One region of the Shewanella decolorationis genome, then DNA from elsewhere that is predicted to be linked to it. Evidence: riboswitches for the same ligand, from Rfam matches in the RefSeq annotation. Region 1 holds a riboswitch; the other holds the start of a gene.
What was found. A riboswitch is a leader RNA that binds a small molecule or an ion and turns the genes downstream of it on or off. The one in region 1 is predicted to bind lysine.
Positions count from the first base shown of each region.

Region 1 (4,600 bases):
CTAACATCATGAAAGCTAAACGTAAGCCATTAGATGTGCTCACTGTTGCGGATTTAGGTGTGACGCTAAAAGCCCATCAAACTGTGGTGAAGGTGACGCCACCTGCAGAGCGTAAAGCAGGCATCATGGTTGCGTCGGTAGCTGAGCTGGTTGAAAAGTTAAAAAATGAAGCGAAGGTGATCTAACATGGCCATTTTAGTATTAGCAGAACACGATAATGCGGCACTGAAACTGGATACCGCAAAGGTTGTCACCGCCGCGCGTGCAATTGGTGACGATGTGCATGTATTGGTGGTGGGTCACCAATGTGGCGCCGTGGCACAAGCTGCGCAAGCCCTGCAAGGCGTCGCTCAAGTATTGGTCGCCGACAATAGTGCCTATGAAGCGCATTTAGCCGAAAACGTAGCTAAATTGCTGGTGGACTTAGCACCAAACTACAGCCATATCTTGGCTGCAGCATCGAGTGCTGGCAAAGATACGCTACCGCGTGTGGCGGCGCTTTTAGATGTAGCGCAGATTTCGGAAGTGATTGGCGTGGTGAGCAGTGACACTTTTGTTCGCCCAATTTACGCAGGAAACGCTTTAGCAACAGTACAAAGCCATGACGCGATTAAAGTTATGACAGTCCGTGCCAGTGCCTTCGATGCGGCGGTGCAGGGCAACAGTGCTGCCGTGGCTACCTTAGATAAAGTGTTTGAAGCCAAAACCCAGTTTGTGTCTCAATCATTGACTGTTTCAGCACGTCCAGAGTTAGGTAATGCGGGCATTATCGTTTCTGGTGGCCGTGGTATGGGCAGCGGTGAAAACTTCGGTATGTTGGAACAACTGGCGGACAAACTCGGTGCCGCGGTTGGGGCTTCACGCGCCGCGGTTGACGCAGGTTTTGTGCCTAACGATCTGCAAGTGGGTCAAACCGGTAAGATTGTGGCACCGAACCTCTACATCGCCGTGGGGATTTCGGGCGCGATTCAGCATTTAGCTGGGATGAAAGACGCAAAGGTGATTGTGGCAATCAACAAAGATCCTGAAGCGCCAATCTTCCAGGTGGCCGATTATGGTCTCGAAGCCGACCTGTTTGACGCCGTTCCAGAGTTGATTTCAACTCTAGGTTGATTTTATCCGTGATCTAAGTCAAAGTAAGCGGCTTTGCGGTGGCAACTGCTTAGCCGCTTATGTTTTTATGTGCCTCACGCCCGTGCATGGGCGTTCTTAGAAGTAGAGGCGCACCAAATATCAGTAGTGATCAGTAGGGTGATTCCGTTGATCGTTCGCGAAAGGATTTGGTGCCGAAGTGGTTTGATTTATCACGATCAACTGCTGGGGTTGTGCCGAATAGGTACAACACTGCCATAGTATTTTCTGATACGGATATTAGGAATAGTTACTATGGAGCGCTACTGATAGGACAGGTGATCTTGGGTATCTATTGCCTTTTCCCACCAGTTCAGTCGCCCTCCATTCGTATTTTGACGAAGAAATAATCAATGACTGTAGTAAGTTACGCCGATTCGGCACTTTCTCTGCTGCCGCCTGTGGTCGCAATTGTGTTGGCGATTTTCACTCGCCGCGTTCTCCTTTCCCTCGGTTTAGGTATTGTGATTGGGGTGTTATTACTCAATCAATTTTCACCTGTGGCCAGCGGTGAGTTTTTATTTAACAGTGTAAAAGGACTCTTTTGGTCAGAAGATGGCGTAAATTCTTGGAATTTATACATTCTCGGCTTTTTAATTGTATTAGGGATGATCACGGCATTAATTACTGTCAGTGGTAGTGCGCGGGCATTTGCCGATTGGGCGCGCCTGCATATTCGCAATAAACGCGATGCCAAATTACTGACCATGTTTTTAGGCTGTGTTGTCTTTATTGACGATTATTTCAATAGCTTAGTCGTAGGTTCCGTCGCCAGACCCGTCACCGATCGTTATTATATTTCCCGCGCTAAGTTAGCCTATTTATTAGATTCAACGGCGGCGCCAGTTTGCGTTATTTCGCCGGTATCCAGTTGGGGCGCTTATATTATCGCGCTGATCGGCGGCATATTAACCGCCCACGGTTTTGCTGACTCTGGACATTTGAGTGTGTTTATTCAAATGATCCCTATGAATTTCTACGCTATTTTCTCTTTATTATTATTACTTTGTGTTGCATTCATGGGCTTAGATATTGGCCCTATGCGTGAGCATGAATTAAATGCGCAGCGCGGTAATTTATATGATGAGAATAAAGGATTACCACCTGGGGCGAATGCCGATTTACCCGAAGCCGAAACGGGTAAAATTCTCGGTTTATTCTTACCTATTACCGTGCTGGTATTTGCGACCCTGTATTTTATGATCGACAGCGGTGCCCAGGTATTAGCGAAAGAAGGCATTGAATTTAATATTATTTCTGCTTTTGAAAAAACCGATGTGAGTTCATCACTGTTCTTTGGTGCACTGATTGGTTTAGCGGTTGCGCTGGTGCTTAACCTAGTACAAGGCGTTGAAAAGTCGATGGTCGTCAAAGGCGTGGTGCAGGGCGCTCGCTCTATGCTGCCTGCGATTTATATCCTGTTATTTGCTTGGACCATCGCGGGCGTGATTGGCCAGCTTGAGACTGGTAAGTTTATGGCAAGCCTCGCCACAGGGAACATTCCCTTTGCCTTCTTACCTGCATTGATGTTTGTGTTAGCGGGTCTGACGGCGTTTTCTACCGGCACCAGTTGGGGCACGTTTGGTATTATGCTGCCGATTGCCGCCGATATGGCGATGGGCAGCCACACAGCTATGATGTTACCAATGCTGGCTTCGGTGTTGGCGGGCGCGGTATTTGGTGATCACTGCTCACCGATTTCGGATACCACGATTTTGTCGTCAACTGGCGCGAGCTGTCACCATATTGACCATGTTGTGACTCAGCTGCCTTACGCTGTGATTGTGGCGCTGATCAGCATGGTGGGTTATGTGGTGCTTGGCTTTACAGAATCGGTGAATGCGGGACTATTGACCTGTAGCGTGCTGTTTGTCTTGAGCATTGTGTGGTTACGGTTTAAATCCCAAAGTAACGCGAAATAAGCCTGACTTCAGCGAGCGGTTTATTCGCGAGTCTTCTCTGTGTATTTACCGAGCGCTAAAAACAAATCAGCCAGCATTATGCTGGCTGATTTTTTATCGTTCACTCATCCCAAATTACAGGGCGGTGTTGAGTCCACGTCGATTCAATAACCCTTCGGTGGTAGGCTCTTGACCTCGGAAGTTTTTGTAGGCTTCCATTGGTGCAATGCTGTTGCCCACTTCGCGGATCGTTTTGCGGTATTTCATACCGATTTCACGGTTGAGACCACCTTGCGTTTGCACATAAGCAAAGGCGTCAGCTGCTAAAATCTCACTCCACATATAAGCGTAGTAACTTGCTGAGTAACCACCTGGGAAGGCGTGGGCAAAGTAAGTTGACTTATAACGTGGTGGTACGGCGGTGATATTTAAGCCGTGCTTTTTCAGCGCATTGGCTTCAAATGTCGCCACATCTTGCAATGGTGCATCAGGGCTTAATGAGTGCCATTCCATATCCACTAGCGCAGCAGCCATATACTCTAAGGTATCAAAACCTTGGTTAAAGCTGCCGGATTTCAGCAGTTTTTGCAGCAAATCATCGGGAATTGGCTTACCAGTTTCGAAGTGTTTGGCGTAGTTGGCTAACACTTTAGGATGGGCTGCCCAGTCTTCTTCGAAGGTTGATGGGAATTCCACAAAGTCACGTGAGACCGAGGTGCCCGCCAAGCTTGGGTAAGTCACCTTAGAGAACATACCGTGGGTACCATGGCCCATTTCGTGGAACATAGTGGTGACTTCGTTGTAGCTGACGAAGGTCGGTTGTCCCTCTGGCGCCTTCTTAATGTTCATCACGTTAACCACGACAGGCTTAGTGCCTTCGAGGAAGGATTGACCCACGAACGAGCTCATCCATGCGCCGCCACGTTTGCCTTCACGGGCAAAGTAGTCGGCATAGAAAATCGCCATGCTCGAACCATCGGCATCAAACATTTCGTAGGCTTTTACATCTGGGTGATACACGGGTAAATCTGGACGTGGTTTTAAGGTGACGCCATAGAGTTCCTTGAGGGTGTAGAACACGCCGTCTTCGAGTACGCGGTTAAATTCGAAGTAAGGACGAATGCTACTCGCATCGAGGGCATATTTCTCTTGGCGAACTTTCTCGGCGTAGAATTCCCAGTCCCATGGCGCGAGTTCAAACTTGCCGCCAGTCTTGTCGATCATCGCTTGAATATCGGCCGCTTCTTTCTCAGTATTGGCTACGACAGCTGGCACCATAGAACCAAACATGCTGTATACCGCTTCTGGGTTTTTTGCCATTTGTGGCGCGAGGCGGTAGCTGGCCCAGTTTTCATAACCTAAGAGGGCAGCGCGCTCGGCACGTAATTGGGCTAAGCGAGACACTAAAGATGCGGTTTCGTTTTCACCCGTTAAGCCACGGTTTGCCGAGGCTTCCCAAATGCGTTGGCGCAGTTCACGGTTCTCTAAAGAGGCGAGCACAGGCTGGCGAGTGGTGTTGGTGATGTTGATTAGGTACTTACCTTCGTGGCCAGCGGCCTTGGCATCGT
Region 1 is NZ_CP037898.1:1,403,450-1,408,049, forward strand. Features, by position in the region: gene EYR25_RS06310 (electron transfer flavoprotein subunit beta/FixA family protein) at 1-185, shown strand, start outside; gene EYR25_RS06315 (electron transfer flavoprotein subunit alpha/FixB family protein) at 187-1,113, shown strand; lysine riboswitch at 1,209-1,405, shown strand; gene EYR25_RS06320 (Na+/H+ antiporter NhaC family protein) at 1,485-3,053, shown strand; gene EYR25_RS06325 (M3 family metallopeptidase) at 3,168-4,600, opposite strand, start outside.

Region 2 (4,600 bases), 870 kb from region 1:
ATTCGCTACGTGGCAGTTTGTAAGATTCACCCTGTGGGCTCACCAGAGAACGGCTATTGATCTCTAGGCTCCAATCGTTGAAACGGTAGTACTCGACAGAGCTCTTTTCTTCGACTTCGTTACCAGCGCTATTCACACGAGTCAGAAGGTTGCGAGCACGAATCGTCAATTCACGTGGGTTGAACGGCTTGGTAATATAATCGTCCGCGCCAATTTCAAGTCCAAGGATTTTGTCGACTTCGTTGTCACGGCCTGTCAGGAAGATCAGACCGATGTTGTTGATTTCACGTAATTCACGTGCCAACAACAGACCGTTTTTACCTGGTAGGTTAATGTCCATAACCACTAGGTTAATTTTGTTTTCCTGCATAGCCTTATGCATTTCTGCGCCATCATTGGCCTCAGTGACCACATACCCTTCTGCCTCGAAAATACTTCTCAGCGTGTTACGGGTAACGGCTTCATCTTCAACGATCAGAATGTGCGGATTTTGCATATTAATTACCTAAATTTTAACCAATTTTATTCTAACCATAAGAACCACTTACATCGGATCCTTATATTCATAAAATGTTGATACTTCCTCTAACTGCTCTGTGCTTCAAAGGAAAGATCTTTACGGCGACACGTCAGGATGTATATAAAGTGCACGTTTAAAGTGTAATACGTTAAAACGTAACTAGTATCAACTTCGATAAGCAATAGTTATAAATAGTTCCTTAACTATTGTTTTTTTTAAAATGTTTAAATGCTAACTCAAATGTAGAACACATTTTAAAAGATGTCTGGCTAGCTTAAGGTGATTTCGCAGATGAATCTAACAAACCCTTGTCAAGATTAAGCAAACTTAATGTTATCTGCTTAACTAGCCAATGGCGACATTGTACTCGTTTTAGGCATTTGTTAACAAATGAAATGTTAACAAATTTCTCGTTGAGGGCCTGATTTACCATGATATTTACTTTAGTCATTGATTAGTATAACTAATGTATTTCTAATTCTTGTGAGCCAGTTCACGCCTCTTTGGATTTTTGAGGCGCTCTGCTACACTAGCGCGGGTTCATTTTTCGACTAGACTACCAATGGACAACATGACTCAAGATTTGTGGCAGCATTATCAATCGCCGTTGTTTTTGCTTACTCAAGCATTATCCTGTGATTTCTCCTTTGCCGTAATAACCGCCCATAATCCCGCTTCAACCCTCCTTAGTCCCAGCCAAAACCGTTTACTCGACCGCCAACTCCTCCGTGATATTGAATTAATCGGTAGCCCCTATCGTGCAATGGTGGGCGCATCGCCAGATTTATCCCATATGGAAAAGAGCTGGGCGGTGTTTGTGGATAGAAATATGGCGCTGCAGCTAGGGAAAAAGTTTAATCAATATGCCATCTACATGGTTGAAAAGGGCGAGGTGAGTTTAGTGCCTTGCACCTTAACCGGACATACCGAGGTGTGTTTAGGCAGATTTAACGACTATGTTCGCTTAGTTTACGAACTGCCCGATTTAACGACTTAATCTCGTCAGCGCGGTTTCGACTCTCCAACTAAGCTTTGCCTCAGGGTAAGGCTAAGTTGGTTATTTTGTTATTTACGCCATCTCAGTGCTACAGCTTCTGACTTGTCTGCTTTAACTACTCATCTTAAATTCCCATTGTTTTTAAAAGCGTTTATTGAATTTGTATATAGTGTGTGAAATTAGCATTGACTTCATTAGGGGTTTATTGCTACTTTTTTCGTCCCTTTCCGGCGGAAAGGAACAGAAGAGGAGCGTTAACTAGGTAGTCAGTCAGAGGAGCACAAACTCCAGCGATGATTGATGAGGGAGATTAACGCCGAGGCATAGATGTGGTTGCTGCATGTTTATGTCGGTCGCTTAGGCTGAATCCTAACGATTGTCACCTGTAATTGGTGGAGAGCTTCTGGTGACGATTGCTGTTTCCCTTCTATTGGGGTGCGTATCATTGAGCACCAGGCTCTTCGAACGAAGTTAGTTCGGAGCGTAATCATGTTAGTTAATCAATATCTTATCCTTGTTTGTGCCGTGTCTTCTGCTTCTGCGGAGGTACGATAATGTCTCTTGTTGTCGCAAAATTTGGTGGTACCTCTGTCGCCGATTACGGTGCAATGAATCGCTGCGCCGATATCGTACTGGGCAATCCCGATTGCCGTTTAGTGGTGGTTAGTGCCTCCAGTGGCGTGACTAACCTTTTGGTTGAGCTCACCCAAGAGTCGATGAACGACGATGGTCGTTTACAGCGCTTAAAGCAAATCGCGCAAATTCAATACGCAATTTTAGATAAACTGGGTCGTCCCAACGATGTAGCCGCGGCATTGGATAAGCTATTAAGCCGTATGGCGGTATTGAGCGAAGCGCTAGCATCCCAGCGCAGCAAGGCCACCATGGATGAGTTATTGTCCCTTGGCGAGCAGTGTTCGTCGGCATTATTTGCGGCGGTATTGCGGGAAAAAGGCGCTAACTCGAGTGCCTTTGATGTGCGCCGTGTGCTGCGAACCGACAGCCATTTTGGCCGCGCCGAGCCACAGGTTGAGCAAATTGCCTCTCTCTCACGTGAGCATTTACTGCCGTTGTTATCTGAACAAGTGATTGTGACTCAAGGTTTTATTGGTTCAGATGAAGCCGGACAAACCACTACGCTTGGCCGTGGCGGTAGTGACTATTCTGCGGCACTGTTAGCCGAAGCCTTAAAAGCCTCTGCGGTTGAGATTTGGACCGATGTGGCCGGGATTTACACGACCGATCCGCGCCTTGCGCCAAACGCCCATCCTATAGCCGAAATCAGTTTTAACGAAGCCGCCGAAATGGCGACTTTTGGTGCTAAAGTGCTGCATCCTGCGACGATTCTTCCTGCGGTGCGCCAACAAATTCAAGTGTTTGTCGGCTCAAGTAAGGAGCCTGAAAAGGGCGGCACGTGGATCCGTCATCAGGTTGAAGATGCGCCCGTGTTTCGCGCGGTTGCGCTGCGCCGCGACCAAACGCTACTCAATTTACACAGCCTGCAAATGCTGCATGCACAGGGCTTCTTGGCGGAAACCTTTGCCACACTGGCAAGACATAAGATCAGTGTGGACTTGATCACCACTTCCGAAGTTAACGTATCGCTCACCCTAGATAAAACCGGCTCTGATTCTAGCGGCCAAGGGCTGTTGAGCGAAGCGCTGTTGCAGGAATTATCACAGCATTGCCGTGTGCGTGTTGAAGATGGTTTAGCACTGGTGGCGATTATCGGTAATCGCATCGCTACGACTGCGGGCATTTGCCGCCGGGTGTTTGAAGTGCTTGAGCCCCATAATGTGCGCATGATCTGCCAAGGTGCCAGCCCACATAACTTGTGCGTATTGGTAGCCGAATCTGAAGCGGCGCAAGTGGTTAAAGCGTTGCACGAAAATCTGTTCGAAGGCGTGTAATATGCAACCGATTGCATCGTCTTTAACCATTGGGGAGCTTGCCGCAGGGCAAGCACTCACCCTGCCGATTTACCACTTTAAGCCAAGTGGTCATGTCGCTGGCCCTAAAGTGTATATTCAGGCCAACGTCCACGGCGCAGAGGTGCAAGGTAATGCGGTGATTTATCAATTGATGAAGCAGCTCGAACACTGCGATATCTTAGGGGAAATTACCTTAGTGCCCTTAGCGAATCCGCTGGGAATTAATCAAAAGAGTGGCGAGTTTACACTGGGGCGTTTTGACCCTATCACAGGGGCAAACTGGAACCGCGAGTACTTAAATCACTCGATTGATTTGCCCGCTTGGTACCGTGAGCATGCCGAGCTTAGCGATAGCGCACTTATCCAAGCTTACCGCAGCACCTTAGTCGAGGCGTGTCAGCAGCGTTTACGCAACGAGTGGGGCGTGACGACGGGTCACAGATTAGCGGTTAATCTGCAGGCCATGGCACACGAGGCGGATATAGTATTGGATCTGCATACCGGGCCTAAATCCTGTAAACATTTGTATTGCCCAGAATATGACCTTGCAGCGGCGCAGTTTTTCTCGATTCCTTATACCTTAGTGATCCCCAATAGTTTTGGCGGGGCTATGGATGAAGCGGCATTTTGCCCTTGGTGGCAATTGAGTGAAGTGGCGAAAGCGCAGGGTAGGGATCTCGAGATTGCCGTTTCTGCTTTTACCTTGGAACTGGCGAGCCAAGAACGCATTTGCCTTGAGGATGCTTTAGTCGATGCCAAAGGCATTTTGGCCTATTTGAGTCATCGAGGGGTGATCGCCGAGCGAGTCGCGCCCGCAAAGATGCCGCGTTTTGGCTGTTATCTTAAGGATTACAAAAAGTATCATGCGCCCATGGCAGGATTAGTGGAATATGTGGCGCCCGTGGGAGAGCCACTGGCGGCGGGTGAGACCTTAGTTAATCTGCTGCGCCTTGACTTATATGGCAGTGAGCGGGAGCTCACGGCGCTCAGTTTGCCGCAGGATTGCGTGCCCATACTCCATTTTGCCTCGGCGTCAGTGCATCAAGGTACTGAGCTTTATAAAGTTATGACGAATCTGTTTGAGTTGCCACAGTAACGGCAATAGGTAAAACAAAACGCCAATCATGAGATTGGCGTTTTTTATTACAGTCT
Region 2 is NZ_CP037898.1:529,214-533,813, forward strand. Features, by position in the region: gene arcA (two-component system response regulator ArcA) at 1-496, opposite strand, end outside; gene EYR25_RS02295 (DUF3293 domain-containing protein) at 1,083-1,517, shown strand; lysine riboswitch at 1,754-1,928, shown strand; gene lysC (lysine-sensitive aspartokinase 3) at 2,072-3,427, shown strand; gene EYR25_RS02305 (succinylglutamate desuccinylase/aspartoacylase family protein) at 3,429-4,544, shown strand; gene EYR25_RS02310 (zinc transporter ZntB) at 4,599-4,600, opposite strand, start outside.
Region 2: linked by a shared signal. The riboswitch ahead of lysC (lysine-sensitive aspartokinase 3) and the one ahead of EYR25_RS06320 (Na+/H+ antiporter NhaC family protein) in region 1 are both predicted to bind lysine.